One region of the Bacillus sp. FSL K6-6540 genome, then DNA from elsewhere that is predicted to be linked to it. Evidence: a T-box and tRNA genes for the amino acid it is inferred to sense, from the RefSeq annotation. Region 1 holds a T-box; the other holds one or more tRNA genes.
The links. The T-box of region 1 lies ahead of tyrS (tyrosine--tRNA ligase). A T-box ahead of a tRNA ligase gene usually reads a tRNA of that ligase, here a tRNA-Tyr.
Positions count from the first base shown of each region.

Region 1 (9,338 bases):
GGAACAGACAAAAAGAACCTTCAAAAACGCTTAGACCAAGTAAAACGCTACATCGCGTCAAAGCAAGCGAAAGACAAAGTTGCGAAAGCGGAAAAAAGCAAAAAGAAAACAGATGTGGACAGCGCACAATCAGCAATTGGCAAGCTGCCTGCAAGTTCAGAAAAAACGTCCCTGCAGAAACGCCTTAACAAAGTGAAGAGCACCAATTTGAACACGGCACAGCAATCCGTATCTGCGGCTGAAAAGAAATCAACTGATGCAAATGCGGCAAAAGCACAATCAGCCGTCAATCAGCTTCAAGCAGGCAAGGACAAAACGGCATTGCAAAAACGGTTAGACAAAGTGAAGAAAAAGGTGGCGGCGGCTGAAGCAAAAAAAGTGGAAACTGCAAAGGCAAAAGTGAAGAAAGCGGAAAAAGACAAAACAAAGAAATCAAAGACATCCGCTCAGTCTGCAGTGAATCAATTAAAAGCATCCCATGAAAAAACAAAGCTGCAAAAACGGATGAACGCCGTCAAACCGAAAAAGTAACCAAAAACCTTTAAGACTTGCATTCCAAGTCTTAAAGGTTTTTTACATTCTAAGAACATCACACACAACCTTTTTCCCATCCATTGTACAGGCTTTTCATACTATTGCTATACAGCCATGAACAGCATAAAATGAACGTTATTACAGTTATCACCACATATGGCGGGATTGTGACTGGGCAGGCAGGCAAGACCCAATGATGCAAAGGGAGTATTAATGCCTAAAAAGCAGGGCATTTTAACTCTTCTTTTCGTGTTGGGCTCATAACGGCGCCTTGGACAACCCCCTATTCTCATGCTCCGTCGTCGACGCGGGCATTTTTGTCATTTTCAGCCGGTATTTCTCACTTTTTTCATTTTGATTGTCAACTTTTCATTTGATACGATGAACAAGCCGACTTTTCTTCAGCAAAGGAGGTTTTGATTGCTTGCATAAAGAGATTGCAAAAGAATTACTGCTGCTCGCAGGAGGAAAAAACAATATTATCAGCATCAGCCATTGTACGACCCGTCTTCGTTTTGATGTAAAAGACGAGACGAAAATTGATATACATGCCATTGAGAACCTGCAAGGTGTGCAGGGCACCTTTTTCCGCTATGGGCTTTTCCAGATTATCTTCGGAGCAGGCGTCGTCAACAAAATATATAAAGAAGTCGTTCATGTATGGGAGACCGCGCCTTCTGAAGAGCCTGTCCACCAGAAAAAAGCCAGCCGGAAGCTGAACCCTGCCGCAGCTTTTGCGAAAACACTGTCCGATATTTTTGTGCCGATTATTCCGGCAATAACAGCAAGCGGCCTGCTCATGGGGCTGATCGGCATGATTAAGGTGTTTCATTGGTTCGCTGCCGGCAGCCCATGGATTAAAATGCTCGACCTCGTGTCCAGCACAGCCTTTATTTTACTGCCGATTTTAGTTGGATTCAGTGCTGCACGGCAATTTGGCAGCAACCCATACCTAGGGGCAGTGATTGCAGGGCTTTTGACGCATCCTGATCTGCTGGACCCGTCTATGCTCGGCAGCAAAACCCCGTCTTCCTTAGACATATGGGGGCTTCATATCCCAATGATGGGCTATCAGGGTTCCATGATACCGATTCTTCTTTCCGTTTTTGTCATGAGCAAAATTGAGAAGCTATTAAAATCGATTGTGCCGAAGTCGCTTGATGTCGTGATCATTCCCTTTATTACGGTCATGGTGACAGGATGCCTTGCGCTGATTGTGATGAATCCCGCCGCGTCCATCATCGGCCAGATCATGACACAATCGATCGTCTATATTTATGATCACGCCGGCATTGCCGCCGGAGCTCTTTTCGGCGGCATCTACTCCACCATCGTCCTATCTGGATTGCATCATAGCTTTTATGCAATTGAGGCAACGCTGCTTGCTAATCCGCATGTCGGTGTCAACTTTTTAGTGCCGATATGGTCGATGGCGAATGTGGCCCAAGGCGGAGCGGGGCTTGCGGTATTCCTCAAAACGAAACAATCAAGCCTGAAGAAAATTGCGCTCCCCGCTTCTCTGACCGCGTTTTTAGGCATTGTTGAGCCGATTGTATTCGGGGTAAATCTCAAATTGATCCGTCCCTTTATCGGAGCAGCCATCGGCGGTGCTATTGGCGGAGCATACGTGGTTGCGGTACAAGTTGTGGCAAATTCATACGGACTGACAGGCATTCCGATGATTTCAATCGTGCTGCCGTTTGGCGCCGCTAATTTTGTTCATTATATGATCGGTTTCTTGATCGCAGCCGTCTCTGCTTTTATAGCTACATTGTTTCTCGGGTTTAAAGAAGAGACAGAATAACTGGATTTATTCGTTTTCATTCATAAAACGGGGGATGAAAGGACAAAAAAGCTATGAAAATTAAAAGAATCTTAAATCATAATGCTATCGTCGTAAAGGATCAAAATGAAGAGAAGATTCTCTTAGGTGCAGGAATTGCGTTTAACAAAAAGAAGAATGATATTGTCGATCCGTCAAAAATAGAAAAAACCTTTATCAGAAAAGATACACCTGACTATAAGCAGTTCGAAGAGATTTTAGAAACATTGCCTGAAGACCACATTCAGATTTCTGAGCAAATTATCTCTCATGCCGAAAAAGAGCTGAATATCAAAATCAACGAGCGCATTCATGTCGCTTTTTCAGACCATCTTTCCTTTGCGATTGAACGCCTGAGCAATGGGATGGTTATCAAAAATCCGCTGCTGAATGAAATCAAAGTCCTTTATCCAAAGGAGTTCCAGATCGGCTTATGGGCCAGAACACTGATTAAAGATAAACTGGGGATTCACATTCCTGATGATGAAATCGGCAATATCGCCATGCATATCCACACAGCAAGAAACAATGCCGGCGATATGACACAAACGCTTGATATTACAACAATGATCCGTGATATTATCGAGATTATCGAAATTCAATTGTCTATTAATATCGTTGAAGATACCATCTCTTATGAACGGCTTGTGACCCATCTCCGCTTTGCCATTCAGCATATCAAAGCAGGCGAATCCATTTACGAGCTGGACGCAGAAATGATCGACATCATTAAAGAGAAGTTTAAGGATGCCTTCCTGTGTGCCCTAAGCATCGGCACCTTTGTGAAGAAGGAGTACGGCTTTGAGTTTCCTGAAAAAGAATTATGCTACATCGCCATGCATATTCAGCGGTTCTACCAACGGTCAGTCGCACGCTGAGACAAAAAAAAACGCTTTTGATCATCTCAAAAGCGTTTTTTTATCTAATTTATTGGTTGATCGCCGGATTCCCAATCGTATTCCACTTCGTATAGGACATGTAATGGAAATACTCATCGCGATACGGATGTTTTGTATTGGAGTTCCAAGGCTTTTCTCCGCCGCAGAAGTGCACGATTGCCGGGTTTTCTCTCGTTTCATTATATTGCTTCCGCCCTAACAGAGTCGATGGGGTTTTCAGCTTTAACATGATATAGGTTTGAGCGTTCCAGCGCGGATGAAGTTCATACCACTGATCATACAAGATCGCATTCAGTGCATCTTGGTCATGCAGCACAAGAAAGTCTTCGTCTGGGTGTTCATTGATAAAGTTGATGACTTTTTCTGTGATGTTTTGCTTTCTCCAAGACTCAAAATCAATAATCATGATACCTGAGTTAAAATACTTCCCTGTATCAGTGACGTTCATTTCTTTCAGGCGTTCATGCTGCCCCGCATCCTCAACAGCGGCTACGGTGTATGGCGCAATGTCTAAGTCCCATAGCTTAGAAATATCCTCTAGGACAAGCGCATCACAATCGATGTAAATCATTCGTTTGATGTTTTCATCCTTAATTAAGTCGGGAATCGAAATGCGGTAATACGCGGCTTTTGTAATATGGCTGCTCTCAACCGCATGTTCATACATGTTGGTATCCACTTCTAAAAACTCAATAGGCACTCCGAATTTCAAAGTGGTTTCTTCCAGTCTTTTTTTGTTATCAGGCTTAATTCCGCCATCAATGACGTATAATTTTACCTCTCTCTCCTGATCCATGTTAGTCAATAAAGAAACGAACATCCCACCTAAATGACGAGCATAATTATCATCTGCGCATGATACGATATGCATGATTTCATCTTTCCTCAATGGTATTCATCTCCCTTTTTGTTGTACAAGTTACATACCCTTTTTCAAAAAAATAAACACGTTCTCCGACATTTTTTTAAACAGAATGTGTGATACAACAAAAAAGGTGTCATTTTTTGAAGATGCGATAAAGCCAATAAAGAATGAAAAAGCTTGCGATTGTGATGGCTTCAGCCGAGACGATATACCACGGCCATGGCCCGAGAACATCTAAGAGAGAGGAACCGCCCGGTTTTTTCGTCAAATACATATAATTCGCGCCAAGCCAGCGATCAATCAGAAAAATACAGACGCCGTACACATTAACAAGCAGGACTGTCACCCATAACGAGCGCTGGCCCATTCTGTAGGTGCCAATCACAGCCATCAGCAGACAGGATAAAAACACAGACCCGTGAGAAATAAAAAAGAGGATATATCGGATATGCGGAAATGAAAACATTCCGAGGTCAGGAGTGGCAAGAGCCTGAATCGAACTGCCGATGCCGACAAAAAACAAAAACACAAACAGCTTTCTGCTTTTTGTCACTAACATAATAGCTGACAAATACACCGACAGGTCACTAAGCTGGAGAGGCAATGAAGTGCGCACCGACCACCTGCCCGTGGCGACCATCCATATTTGATAGCCGATTTGCGAACCAAGCAAAAGAAACACAAACAGAGAACGTAAAAACCGGCTGGCCCTCGGCTGCTTGACCCCCTCTTGGAACAAAAACAACAGAATGGCCAAAAGGGCGATAATCGCTAACGTCACTACATGCTCTGTCGAAAACAGATGAAACGGATCATGCTTATAGACGGATTGAACATATTTTTGCAAAACTGCACCCCCGTTTGCGGGTTTTTGTTTATTTTGGCGTTGTTTGGGCTTTTTTTATTCACCGATATATGGGCTTGAAGTTCACATCAGAGTCTGTTACAATTCGTTTCATAGCTAATGATTCTGATAATTTAAGGCAGGCCTAAAAAATGGAACGTTCACATCAACATCAGCAGCTTCGGAAGGAAGAACACGATACACTTTCTAAGCTCAAACAAATGCCCGTCGAGTCACTCAACCTAGAAGCCATTTCGATCGCTACGAATCTGTATCGGTCTGCACAAAGGCTCCGTGTCAAAATGGAGACTGAGGTTCTTTCTTCCTATAACCTTTCTTGGACCGCTTTCTCCATTCTTTATGATCTATGGGTATGGGGAGCGCTCGAAACGAGAAAAATCGCTGAGCTGTCAGGGATATCTACAGCTACAGCAAGCAACGTGATCAAAACGCTCGAAAAAAAGAATTTTTGCCGTAAAAGCATCGACACAAGAGATCGGCGACTCGTGTTTGTCTCTATCACCGATTCCGGCAAACAAGCGATCGAAGAACTCTACCCGGAGTTTCACAAAGGGGAAACAGAGCTCATTGCGGGAATGACGAAGGACGAACAGAAAATATTGACAGGGCTGCTTAGAAAGGTAGCTGACAATCTTCATACAACATAAGCTTTGACGGGAATCCAGTAGCGGTTTGTCTCCCTGTTTCAGAGAGCCGGCGGAAGGTGCGAGCCGGCACACAGCAAACGTGAATTACCTCCCCGAGCTTTCTTTGTGAACCTTAAAAGTAGCAAAGAACGGGAAACCGTTATTCGAATGAGCGGAAGACAATGTCTTCAACCAGGGTGGTACCGCGTGCATTGAGCCACGTCCCTTATTGGGATGGGCTCTTTTTTGTGTTTGTAAAAAAGGAGGAAAAATGATGAGAACATTTGAGCAGCTCACAGCGTCACAGCAAAAAGAGGTAGAAAGACAGCTTCAGCTATACATGACAGGCGCCCACGAAGTCATACCGCCGGAGGAATTAAAGGCAAAGCTCGTGAAATCAATTTCCACGGGCACGCCGCTTAAAATTAAGCTCGGATTAGATCCGTCTGCACCGGATGTACATTTGGGCCATACGGTTGTGTTAAATAAGCTTCGCCAATTTCAAGAAAACGGCCACATTGTCCAGCTGTTAATTGGGGATTTCACAGGAAAAATTGGTGATCCGACCGGAAAATCGGCAGCCAGAAAGCAACTGACTGATGAAGAAGTTCAGCACAATGCCAAAACCTACTTTGAGCAATTCGGAAAAGTGCTTGATCCAGAAAAAGTCGAGCTTCACTATAACTCAAAATGGCTGAAAACATTGAATCTGGAAGATGTCATTGAATTAGCAGGGAAAATAACGGTAGCCCGCCTGATGGAGCGCGACGACTTTGAAGAACGCATCGCCATGCAAAAACCAATCTCACTGCATGAATTCTTTTACCCATTGATGCAGGGATATGATTCTGTCGTTCTCGAAAGTGATATTGAATTAGGCGGAACGGATCAGCATTTCAATGTCCTCATGGGACGGCATTTCCAAGAACGATACAACAAAGAAAAACAAGTCGTCATCCTGATGCCGCTCTTGGAAGGCTTGGATGGCGTCGAGAAAATGTCGAAGTCGAAACACAACTACATTGGCATTAACGAACATCCAAACGACATGTACGGAAAAACGATGTCACTGCCCGACAGCCTGATGAAAAAATACATCCATTTGGCTACAGACTTAGAGCTTGAAGAGAAAAAACAGCTCGTGAAAGACTTAGAAACCGGCGCCGTTCATCCGCGTGATGCCAAAATGCTTTTAGCCAAAACAATCGTCCGAATGTATCACGGAGAGAAAGCAGCAGAAGCTGCCGAACACTCGTTTAAAACAGTCTTTCAGGAAAACAGCCTGCCGGAAGATATACCGGCCGTAAACTGGAAAGGCGAAAAAACGATAGCGATGATTGATCTGCTCGTCAAGCTAAAGCTCCTCTCTTCGAAGAGCGAGGCGCGCCGCATGATTCAAAACGGAGGTGTACGCATCGACGGAGAGAAAGTAACAGATGTTCACGCCAAAGCAGAGATAAGAGAGAATATGATCATCCAAGTCGGCAAACGCAAGTTTTTAAAGCTCCAATAATCTGATATTCCGAAACGCTTATGACCCTTCATTCATAAGCGTTTTTTTGCAGGTATAAAGCACTGTCTTTTCAAAAACGCTCTCCATCTTGCAGGAAACTCCTTTAGCATCCCGAAATATTCTCCAACCATACATTTAGGGGAGGTTTATTTTTGATGAAAAAGCTTTTGACTGTCATGACGATGGCTGTTTTAACTGCCGGCACACTGCTCTTGCCGGCACAGAGTGTCACCCCTGCCGCGCACGCTTTACAAATATCAAATAGCGAGCGCGAGCTTCCATTCAAAGCAAAGCATGCGTACTCTACCATTTCTCAGCTAAGTGAAGCAATCGGCCCCAGAATAGCCGGAACTGCAGCTGAAAAAAAGAGTGCCCTATTGATCGCCTCATCCTTGAGAAAATTAAAGCTTGATGTGAAGGTTCAACGATTCAACATTCCTGACCGGCTTGAGGGTACACTGTCTTCAGCAGGACGCGATATTCTTCTCCAAGCGGCGTCGGGCTCAGCTCCGACTGAGGAACAAGAGCTGACGGCCCCGCTTTACAATGCGGGATTGGGCTATCAAAAGGACTTTACCGCTGACGCCAAGGGCAAAATCGCCTTGATTTCCAGAGGAGACCTGACTTATTACGAGAAAGCCAAAAATGCCGAAGCCGCCGGAGCGAAAGCTGTCATCATTTATAACAACAAAGAAAGCCTCGTGCCTATGACGCCAAACCTGTCGGGAAATAAAGTCGGCATTCCGGTCGTCGGCATTAAGAAAGAAGACGGCGAAGCACTTACCCAGCAAAAAGAAGCCACCTTAAAACTAAAAGCATTCACAAACCAAACCTCTCAGAACATCATCGGAATTAAAAAACCAAAGAACATCAAACATCCAGACATTGTGTACGTGACGGCCCATTACGACAGTGTTCCTTTTTCACCCGGAGCAAATGACAACGGCTCAGGAACCTCTGTTATGCTGGAGATGGCGCGTGTCTTAAAAAGCGTTCCATCTGATAAAGAAATCCGCTTTATCGCTTTCGGCGCCGAAGAGCTCGGCCTGCTCGGCTCCTCTCACTATGTAGATCATCTATCGGAAAAAGAGCTGAAACGAAGCGAAGTGAACTTCAACTTAGATATGGTAGGCACAAGCTGGGAAAAAGCGTCTGAGTTGTATGTCAACACATTGGACGGCCAATCTAACTATGTTTGGGAATCCAGCCATACGGCTGCTGAAAAAATTGGGTTTGACAGCCTGTCTCTGACACAGGGAGGATCATCTGATCATGTGCCATTCCACGAAGCCGGCATTGATTCCGCCAACTTTATTTGGGGAGACCCGGAAACAGAAGAAGTTGAGCCGTGGTATCATACCCCTGAAGACTCGATTGAACATATCAGCAAAGAACGCCTCCAGCAAGCAGGCGATCTTGTGACAGCCGCTGTCTATGAGGCTGTGAAAAAAGAGAAGAAACCGAAAACCATTAAGAAACAAATGAAGGCCAAAGCAACTGACATTTTTGAAGATATCAAATAAAAAAAGACGGCACTTGGGTGCCGTCTTTTTTAATCCACTTCTTTCTTAATCCCCAGCATTTTCTCATCTAGGTAATGGGCAATCTCCGCGGCTTCCTTCAGCTCATCTGTTAATTGCTTAGGAACGTCATTGTTCAATTTATAGTAAATTTTATGTTCAAGGCTCGCCCAGAAATCCATCGCGATTGTCCGGATTTGAATTTCTGCTTTGACGTATTCCACACGGTTCGTTAAATTCACAGGCATCTCAATGATTAAATGCAGGCTTCGATAGCCATTCGGTTTGGGTGTCTGGATATAATCTTTTACCTTTACGATTCTCAAATCTTCATGCTGCTTCAACACATTCACGACATTATAAATGTCAGAAATAAAGGAACAGATGATGCGCACGCCGGCAATGTCGTGAATATGCTCCTTCATTTCCTTCGTCGTAATCTCACAGCCCTTTCTCATTAACTTATTCACGATGCTTTCAAAGCTTTTTACACGGGATTTTGTATGTTCAATCGGGTTGTGTCCGTGAATGAGGTTATATTCCTGGCTGATAATTGAGAACTTTGTATCGAGCGCATCTAGCGCAAATTTATAAACTAATAACTCATTTTTCCAATCTTCCATTACTGTTTTTAAATCGTCCATATGTGTTACAGATAAATCCATGTTCGTCATCTCCTTTAACGGAACTTTAT
Region 1 covers NZ_JBBOXH010000002.1:598,167-607,504, forward strand. The annotation lists gene epr (minor protease Epr) at 1-531, shown strand, start outside; gene sacX (SacY negative regulator SacX) at 959-2,338, shown strand; gene sacY (transcription antiterminator SacY) at 2,392-3,234, shown strand; gene MHH82_RS35455 (glycosyltransferase family 8 protein) at 3,284-4,144, opposite strand; gene MHH82_RS35460 (YwaF family protein) at 4,254-4,967, opposite strand; gene ywaE (tyrZ transcriptional regulator YwaE) at 5,117-5,632, shown strand; T-box leader at 5,627-5,841, shown strand; gene tyrS (tyrosine--tRNA ligase) at 5,883-7,124, shown strand; gene ywaD (aminopeptidase YwaD) at 7,280-8,647, shown strand; gene ywaC (GTP pyrophosphokinase YwaC) at 8,677-9,309, opposite strand.

Region 2 (9,338 bases), on a different contig from region 1:
TCCTCTTCCTTGAACACTTTACGGATCTCTTCGTTCAGCTTGGCAGCGGACTCCAGATCGTAGCCGAACGGCTTCTCGATCACAAGACGGTTCCAGCCCTCTCCGTCAAGCATGCCGCCCTTCATCAGGTTGAACGATACGCTGCCGAACAATTCCGGTGCAAGCGCGAGATAGAACAAGCGGTTGCCCGGTATATTAAATTTCGTTTCCAATTGCTCCGTTTGTTCGCGGAGCTCACGGAAACCGTCAATATTGTTGATATCTAAAGATTTATATTCAAAATGCTGTGCAAATGCATTCCATTCACTATCCTGTTCCGAACTATATCGGCAGAATTCCTGAATCGAACGATACACGTCCTCCCGAAACTCCTCTTGGGTGCGCGGACGCCGCGCCACGCCGATTACAGCAAAATCCTCATCCAGTTTTCCTTCACGATAAAGACTGTAGATCGCCGGAAACAACTTACGTCTTGCCAAATCACCAGTCGCTCCAAAGATGAAAAATACAGCTCCCGGTGTCTTCATTGTATCTAGATTTTGATTTTCAGCCATGGCTCCTCATTCTTTCTATGAATTATAGTGTATTTTTATGCATCGGCACTTAACTCGATGTGATGACATTTTAGCATATTCATTTCAAGTATGCTATCTCATTCCGTATTTTTTCATCGGAGTTTCAGATATTATTTTCAATATTCTATTGTAATGACGGGAAATCCGATCGTTATTCTACTTCTTTTCTTCACCGAATCTTCATGCACCGCGATCTGCATATGAATCGGCGTGTCGCCGCTCTTCACAAAAGTCCCCAGCGAAGGCGCCTCATAGGATCGGCTGATCGTTGTAACATCCGCATAATCCTCAACGGAACGAAGCGGAAGCTTTCGGGCTATAGCCTTTTCTACTTGGGCCATCGTTCCATCCACGCCGCCTGACTTCGTTGCATATCCTTGAATGGACGCATTCCACGTATTCGGTATGCCTGCTTGCTCCATCCGTTCTTGAACATGCTCCTGAAGGCTCACCATTTCCCGGGCATGCGCTGCCGCCTCTCCGACAAGCATGACTCTGACATAACTATGGCCTTGCTTCGTGAGGGCCCAATCCAAATTCACGGAGACGCCCGATCGATCGCCTTCCGCTTGGAAAACGTCATTTCCTTGAAGCTCGTTTGAGGTAATGCCGGAAAGCCCTATTGCGCGAGCCAATTCTTCGGCTGCTGTCTTAGCTTGATCCTTAGAAATCGAATTTATCATTTCGCCTTGAATTTTTACCGTGAGGAGCGCGGAAGGATCCATATGTTCCTGTCCAAGGGCTGTAAGAAGCTCCATATTGCTTTCGGCTGTAGTCCCTGCTTCTGATGCTCCATTCGCCGTTCCCTTCCAAGCTGACGCCTCTGCCGTTTGCGGAACCGATTCCTCCCCATTGCGTTCCGTTGTTCCCGCAAAACCCGCCATCATCCCTGCTGCCCCGCACAGCAACAACATCATCACAATCAGCTGTAAACGTATCTTCCGCATCGTCAGCCACGCCTCCTCGTACGAATCTATCAATCTAGTAAAAGGATGGCCGCCTCACTGCAGATTTATACATCGCCATATAAAATGATCCTGCTATTACCGTTTTAAAAATCTCTCTTCCCCTTAAATAAATAAAAAAAGCCTCCCGATTGGGGAGTCTTTAAGCCTGCCTATCATTGTTTACATGGATATGTTGATACCCGACGCGTCGCATCACGGATCTGTTTAGAACCGCGCTCAGCATCTCAAAACTGTTTATTTCACGTTCATAAGCATAAAAAAAGAGCCGGCACTCCTTACTCAGCCAGCCCATTTTTATAAGCGTAGATGGCAGCTTGGGTCCGATCCTCTACCCCCAGCTTGCCCAAAATATTAGTCACGTGAAACTTCACGGTTTTGATGCCTATAATCAAATCATCGGCAATGTCCTGATTGGATTTGCCCTGTGCCAGCAATCGCAGCACTTCCATCTCCCGGTCCGTCAGGTCATTATGCGCGGGCGCTTCATTTTGCGGATGGCGGAAACGATTCATCATCTTCGAAGCGACCTGGGACTCCAGAACCGACTGGCCCCGTGCGGCGGCACGTATAGCATCGGCGACCTCGGAAGCCCGGGAGGTCTTCAGCAGATAACTGAATGCGCCTGCTTCAATGACCGGATACATCTTCTCATCGTCCAGATAGCTGGTCAGTACGATCACCTTAAGATTCGGAAATTGCTTCATCAGCTCCCGCGTGGTCTCAATGCCGTCCATCCCATCCATGACCAGATCCATCAGCACCACGTCAGGATGATATTCCTGCGCCAGGCGTATGCCTTCCTCGCCGCTGCCCGCTTCGCCTACCACCTCAATGCCGTCTTCTGTGCCAAGCACGGCAGCCAAGCCGATCCGCACCATCTCATGATCATCCACCAGCAGTACCTTAATCGGTGCTTCCATCTCCATCCCCCCGTTTGCGTTCTTCGTTTATGAGCGGCACGATAATCTCAATCCGCGTCCCTTTACCCGGGGCCGTGATGAATTGTAACGAGCCGCCGATTTCCGTCACCCGTTCCTGCATGGTCGAAAGACCGTAGGAAGTCTGTTTCTTGTCGTCCAGTTCGAACCCGACCCCGTCATCTCGCAGCATTACCCGAACGGTGTTCTGCCTGCGATGAATCCGGATGTCCATTTTTTCCGCCTTCGAGTGCCGAAGCGTATTCGACATGGCCTCCTGAATAATGCGGAACAGATGATTTTCAATCCCTTTAAGCAAATGTATGTCATCGTCCATCTCAAACGTAATTTCCATAGGCACTTTGATCCGCAATTCCGTGATCAAATCCCGCAGCCCCTGTTCCAGTGCTTTTCCTTCGAGATATACCGGCCGCAGATGAAGGAGTAGCGCCCTCATCTCGGACTGTGCCACAGCCGACATTTCCTCAATCAGAGCCACCTGGCGCTGCGCTTTGTCAAAATCCTTATCCAGCGTCCTGCCCACAGCTGTTGCCGTCATCGAGATGGCAAACAGCTGCTGAGAAACCGCATCATGGAGCTCGCGCGCCAGACGCTGTCTCTCTTCCACGATCGCCGTAACCCTGGCCTGCTCGGCTAGCTGGGCATTGTTCGTGGATAACCGCTGCAGGGAAGACACCTGATCCTCCCAGCGCTTGCTGATCTTCACCAGCTGTTCTCCAAGCCGGCCCACTTCGTCTTCGCCGATGTCCGGCATGACGTCCGTCAGACTCCCTTTTTCCCAGTTCACGAGTGTTTCCCTAACGAGATCGACCCGCCGTTTTACCCGGTATCCCTGGAAGAAGCCATAAATCGCTCCCAGCCCGATCGGCAGCAATACCAGGGTTATGCCTGCCTCGATCCGGTTCTTCCACGTCTCAAACGGTTGAAGATAACCATATGTATATAATAAATAAAGGACAACGAGCATGACAACCAATCCCAGAAGGGTCCCCTCACGCATACTTCGGGTAATGATATTTGCTTTCTTTTCCGTTTCCACGGGGCAACCCTCCTGAATGGTTTACACAAAACAATACGTTTATTATGTCATTCTTATATTCAAATCTCCGCCTAAATAAGAAACGATAAATTTCACTTTATATTCGCTGGTCTCATAATTGGGCGATTGATATTTCACTCGGTTCAATATGCCGGTTTCCTTCCGGTCGTCCATATGAATCGATCCGAACAAGATGAATGCTTCGATCTCCACCCCGTAATAGTCCGGGATCATCAGATCGATATCACCGAGCATTCCGTGGAACATGAGCACCGTTTGGCGTTCCTCGGGAAGCGCCAGGGACAGATCCACATCCGCTTCCCCGAGCACATGCCACACGCTCAAGCTGCGCATCACCCAGGGTGCACGGTCCCAGTCAAAGTTGGACATAAAGTTCTGCTTCTGAATATATCTGGTCGTGGTATGGGCCCGTTTGGACTTGCCGTAGAAAATACCCAGCGATATCAAACTGACGCCAATAATCAACATAAGATGCTCGAGCAGCAGCAGCACGGCTCCGACGCCGAGCAGAATGTACCCCTTCTTCACATGGCCTTGCCTGATCTGAAGGACGCCCGCGAAGATGAGCAATAGGGCGACAATGGTGAAGAAACCAAACCATCGGCCGAAAAGCATAATAAAACCCAAGCTGATTAAACCTACTGCTATCCAGCGGTTTCTGTCCATGTCGCACCTCCTTGATGACCAAGATATAAGCTCGGAAAAGCCATATCAGTGAGATGTTCCCCACTGTATGGCTTTGCCTGTACTATACGACAATCTCATTCGTATAGCATATCATATGAACACGGTATTCGAATACGCTTTGTTCTTATTTTGCTGACTTGCTGAGGAATTACTCGGATTTCGAGGATTTCCCCATTTTGTTTTTCAACGCTTGCAGCTGCTCATCCACCTTCAGTTGCTTCTCAGCATCCACTGGACTTGTGTATGCTGCGTTGTTAGGGCGGTATGGTGCGCGAAGCACATCAGCTTCAGCTTCCATTTGCATGATTTTTTCTTCCATGCGGTGGAAGCCCATCGAAGCACTGCCGCTTTCAATGGTATGCAGGCTGCTCACTTGAGACATTTGCTTCTTCGCTTTCGCCATTTGAGCGCGAGCTACAAGCTCATTGCGCTTGTTGCGCATTTTGTAGAACTCGTCTTTCATTTCATGCAGCTGAGCAACAAGCTCTTTCGCTTGAGCCTCGGATTGCAGGTGCAGTTCCACGTACTCGGTTTCTTTTTGATCGAAATAGATCTTTTCTTCAAGCAGCTTGCGAGCCACTTCTTCTTGACCGTTTTTCAGAGCCAATTCCGCCTGAGCTTCACGTTGTGCCGCCATCTTCACAGCCTCATCGACGCGCTGCTTCATGCGACGCTCATTTGCCATTTGCTTCGCGACCGTTACCTCTGCTTCATGAATTTCTGCCTCCATGTCGCGCAGGTACTGGTTCAGCATTACGATCGGATCCTCCACTTTATCCAGCAGCTCGTTCACCGATGCTTTCGTCATATCCTTAATTCTTTTAAATACTCCCATGTTATTTATCTCCCTTCTCATAGTTCGAAAGTTTTTTCTTCAATTCTTCGATTTCTTTTTGCATGGCTTTTCTTTCAATATCCTTCATCATCGCATCCAGATCGGAATCGGTGGACGCGTTCGTTCTTGTGCCGTTGGGACGGTCATATTTGGGACCAAAGCTTCCATGCTCATTAGGGTTAGGATAGCCTTGATGACGTCCATAAGCATCATTGTAGCTGTTGTAGCCTGGCCCCGGGCCCGGATGGTCGTTGTAACGGTATCCGCCGCCATGTCTTCCTTGCGGTCCGTACGGATCGTGATAATACGGCTCTTTAGGAACGACGAGGGTTGCAATCAGATAGATCAACAGCGTTGTACCGCCTGTGAAAAAGATACTGACTACAAATATGATTCTAAGTAGGGTAGATTCGACTCCGAAATGATCGGATATACCGCCGATCAACCCTGTGAACATCTTGTCTCGGGTGGAACGGTACAATCTTGTCATGGTTACTCCTTTCCGCTGTTATTCAGCTTTTGCTTCAAGCGGGCAAGTTCCTTTTCCAATACCGTGGAGACGGATTCTCCAGCCTGATCCATGTATTCCTGCCCCATGCGGCGTAAATCGCGAAGGCTTCTGGCTTCCAGTTCCCAGTCGCTGATACGGTCCTCGAGGCGATTGAACATCTTCGGTACATCATGCCCCCCGCCATAGGACCCCGTACGTTCATTCATTTTTTGCTGAAGACGAAGGGTTTCCACTCGGGCAACATAATACTGGCGTTTGCTGTAGACCGTCTGATATTCCATCCGCAGCTCACCGAGCTGCTCCTCGATTTCTTTCAACGACTCCAGGCTTGAGGATAACAGGCCTTGATACTGTTCAATCTTTTCCTCATAAATCAGCTTCTCCTGCAATGCCAGCTTGGCAAGATGCTCTTCGCCGGCCTTCAAGGCAAGCAGTGCCTGCTCTTCGCGTTTAAATCGCATGGTTTCCGCTTGATCCACCTGCTGTTTCAGCTGTCTGGAATGTACTTGGCATTGCTGCTGCAGCTTCTCGGCCTCAGCAATGTCCTGTCTGGTTGAATGTAGGAACTGGTCAATCAATCGAACCGGATCCTGGCTCTGCTCGAGCTTTTCATTCAATGTTGCTACGGTTATGTCTCTTATCCGCCGGAAAACACTCATATCGGCTTAGCCCTCCTCATCTATCATGATCTGATCTGTTGTTTATGCAGGTTATATAATGTAGTGGTTCCTTATCAATAACGGGGTCTTCCATTCTTCAATCGGGACACTCCGTAGATGATTAAGATGACACCAAGGATCGGACCGATCAGCCAAGACAGTTTACCCATCAACCAGATGATCCCGATACCGAGAATGATCCATCCCATCAAGGTATTGCCTCTTCGAATTCCGTAATATCCCAAAGCAACCATCAGTATCGGAATTAGAAGACTGAACAACCATCCAAGCAGAGGACCGAATACTCCCAGAAGAACCAAGATCCCTAAACCAATCAACAGGATACTCATTCCATTGCCTTTTGAATTCCTCATTTATACACCGCCTTTCTGTTGTTTGATCGTTGTTTCATTTGTTCAACCTTATGACTCTATTCTAGGTAATTTCGAGTTTGACTAAAACGGCCTGTGGACGGTTTTTGGACCTAGACCTAAGGCGGGGCTTCCTATAGACCTACGTCCAACCCCTGCACTGGTCTGCAGTTTTTGCGTTACATCCGTGAACGAACACACTCTTGTTACCGTATCACTTATTGAAGGAACATCGATCTACAGGAGAACGACTTCAGCAGCTGCGATTGGGAGTGGACTTGTCGTGTGGATGCATCGATGGAGAGACAACAAAAAAAGGAATGCAGACGTTGATCGTCTACATTCCTTTTGATTGATGCCGGTGAAGGGACTCGAACCCCCACGGTTTCCCTCACGATTTTGAGTCGCGCGCGTCTGCCAATTCCGCCACACCGGCTTACACAATGGCGTGCCCTAAGAGATTCGAACTCCTGACCTTTTGATTCGTAGTCAAACGCTCTATCCAGCTGAGCTAAGGGCACATATGTTTGTTATGGAGGCGCCACCCAGATTCGAACTGGGGATAAAGCTTTTGCAGAGCTGTGCCTTACCACTTGGCTATGGCGCCAGAAATAAAAATGGAGCGGACGACGGGAATCGAACCCGCGACCCTCGCCTTGGCAAGGCGATGCTCTACCGCTGAGCCACGTCCGCAAACATAAAATCAATGGCTGGGGATATAGGATTCGAACCTATGCATGACGGAGTCAAAGTCCGTTGCCTTACCGCTTGGCTAATCCCCAATATGATTTTGTAATATGGGGCGATCGAGGGGAATTGAACCCCCGAGTGCCGGAGCCACAATCCGGTGCGTTAACCACTTCGCCACGACCGCCATATTGTACTATAAATTGATTCGATTGGCAGGGGCAGCAGGAATTGAACCCACACTAACGGTTTTGGAGACCGCTGTTCTACCTTTAAACTATGCCCCTAAAAACTGGTGGAGGATGATGGATTCGAACCACCGAACTCGAAGAGAGCAGATTTACAGTCTGCCGTGTTTAGCCACTTCACTAATCCTCCAGAATGGTGCCGGCGAGAGGACTTGAACCCCCAACCTACTGATTACAAGTCAGTTGCTCTACCAATTGAGCTACACCGGCGTATAAAATTATAAAAGGTACATGGTGGCTCGGGACGGAATCGAACCGCCGACACGAGGATTTTCAGTCCTCTGCTCTACCGACTGAGCTACCGAGCCATAGAGCTCATTTCGGACTTTGACGAATCCCATATCGGATACGCATCTCATCCCAAAGTCATCTATGAAACTTGTAAAAATGGCGGAACTGACGGGATTCGAACCCGCGATCTCCTGCGTGACAGGCAGGCATGTTAGGCCTCTACACCACAGTTCCACGAGGCACTATCGCTATTGCGATATAAATTGGTTGCGGGGGCAGGATTTGAACCTACGACCTTCGGGTTATGAGCCCGACGAGCTACCGAACTGCTCCACCCCGCGTCATTAAAAGGGTTGCTGCAATGGTGAAAAATCATGGTGGAGGCTGAGGGGATCGAACCCCCGACCCTCTGCTTGTAAGGCAGATGCTCTCCCAGCTGAGCTAAGCCTCCGTAACAAAGCGACTTTTATCATACCAAAATCTGATATAAGAAGCAAGTGTTTTTTAAAGAAAGTGGTGACCCGTAGGGGATTCGAACCCCTGTTACCTCCGTGAAAGGGAGGTGTCTTAACCCCTTGACCAACGGGCCTTGCTTAAAATAATAGTGGCGGAGAGAGAGGGATTCGAACCCTCGAGACGCTTTTGGCGCCTACACGATTTCCAATCGTGCTCCTTCGGCCAACTCGGACACCTCTCCATAAATGGCTCCCCGAACAGGACTCGAACCTGTGACAACTCGATTAACAGTCGAGTGCTCTACCAACTGAGCTATCAGGGAACAATATTCAATTCAAGTGATTGATCACCTGAAAACTAGATACGAAACGAATTTGCAGCACATTAGACTCCGTAGCATTCACCCGATGTGGTATCGGGGTCCCCGAAAAGTATTCGGCATCTGCTTCAAAGCTTTGCTTCACTTTTTGGGGTGTTTTTTGGATAAGCCCTCGACCGATTAGTATTGGTCAGCTCCATGCATTGCTGCACTTCCACCTCCAACCTATCTACCTCGTCGTCTTCAAGGGGTCTTACTAATTGGGAAATCTCATCTTGAGGGGGGCTTCACGCTTAGATGCTTTCAGCGCTTATCCCGTCCGTACGTAGCTACCCAGCCATGCTCCTGGCGGAACAACTGGTGCACCAGCGGTACGTCCATCCCGGTCCTCTCGTACTAAGGACAGCTCCTCTCAAATTTCCTACGCCCACGACAGATAGGGACCGAACTGTCTCACGACGTTCTGAACCCAGCTCGCGTACCGCTTTAATGGGCGAACAGCCCAACCCTTGGGACCTACTTCAGCCCCAGGATGCGATGAGCCGACATCGAGGTGCCAAACCTCCCCGTCGATGTGGACTCTTGGGGGAGATAAGCCTGTTATCCCCAGGGTAGCTTTTATCCGTTGAGCGATGGCCCTTCCATGCGGTACCACCGGATCACTAAGCCCGACTTTCGTCCCTGCTCGACTTGTAGGTCTCGCAGTCAAGCTCCCTTATGCCTTTGCACTCTTCGAATGATTTCCAACCATTCTGAGGGAACCTTGGGGCGCCTCCGTTACTCTTTAGGAGGC
Region 2 covers NZ_JBBOXH010000001.1:6,242,929-6,252,266, forward strand. The annotation lists gene zwf (glucose-6-phosphate dehydrogenase) at 1-554, opposite strand, end outside; gene MHH82_RS28065 (YwmB family TATA-box binding protein) at 692-1,522, opposite strand; gene MHH82_RS28070 (response regulator) at 1,819-2,469, opposite strand; gene MHH82_RS28075 (sensor histidine kinase) at 2,447-3,520, opposite strand; gene liaF (cell wall-active antibiotics response protein LiaF) at 3,563-4,207, opposite strand; gene MHH82_RS28085 (PspA/IM30 family protein) at 4,377-5,063, opposite strand; gene MHH82_RS28090 (PspC domain-containing protein) at 5,065-5,553, opposite strand; gene MHH82_RS28095 (PspA/IM30 family protein) at 5,556-6,233, opposite strand; gene MHH82_RS28100 (hypothetical protein) at 6,308-6,607, opposite strand; tRNA gene MHH82_RS28105 (tRNA-Leu) at 6,961-7,040, opposite strand; tRNA gene MHH82_RS28110 (tRNA-Arg) at 7,049-7,125, opposite strand; tRNA gene MHH82_RS28115 (tRNA-Cys) at 7,138-7,211, opposite strand; tRNA gene MHH82_RS28120 (tRNA-Gly) at 7,223-7,297, opposite strand; tRNA gene MHH82_RS28125 (tRNA-Gln) at 7,312-7,386, opposite strand; tRNA gene MHH82_RS28130 (tRNA-His) at 7,403-7,478, opposite strand; tRNA gene MHH82_RS28135 (tRNA-Trp) at 7,505-7,578, opposite strand; tRNA gene MHH82_RS28140 (tRNA-Tyr) at 7,585-7,669, opposite strand; tRNA gene MHH82_RS28145 (tRNA-Thr) at 7,674-7,749, opposite strand; tRNA gene MHH82_RS28150 (tRNA-Phe) at 7,772-7,847, opposite strand; tRNA gene MHH82_RS28155 (tRNA-Asp) at 7,928-8,004, opposite strand; tRNA gene MHH82_RS28160 (tRNA-Met) at 8,035-8,111, opposite strand; tRNA gene MHH82_RS28165 (tRNA-Val) at 8,146-8,221, opposite strand; tRNA gene MHH82_RS28170 (tRNA-Glu) at 8,285-8,359, opposite strand; tRNA gene MHH82_RS28175 (tRNA-Ser) at 8,376-8,467, opposite strand; tRNA gene MHH82_RS28180 (tRNA-Asn) at 8,473-8,548, opposite strand; rRNA gene MHH82_RS28185 (23S ribosomal RNA) at 8,706-9,338, opposite strand, start outside.
Region 2: it encodes a tRNA-Tyr, which carries the amino acid that the T-box ahead of tyrS (tyrosine--tRNA ligase) is inferred to sense. The anticodon was not compared.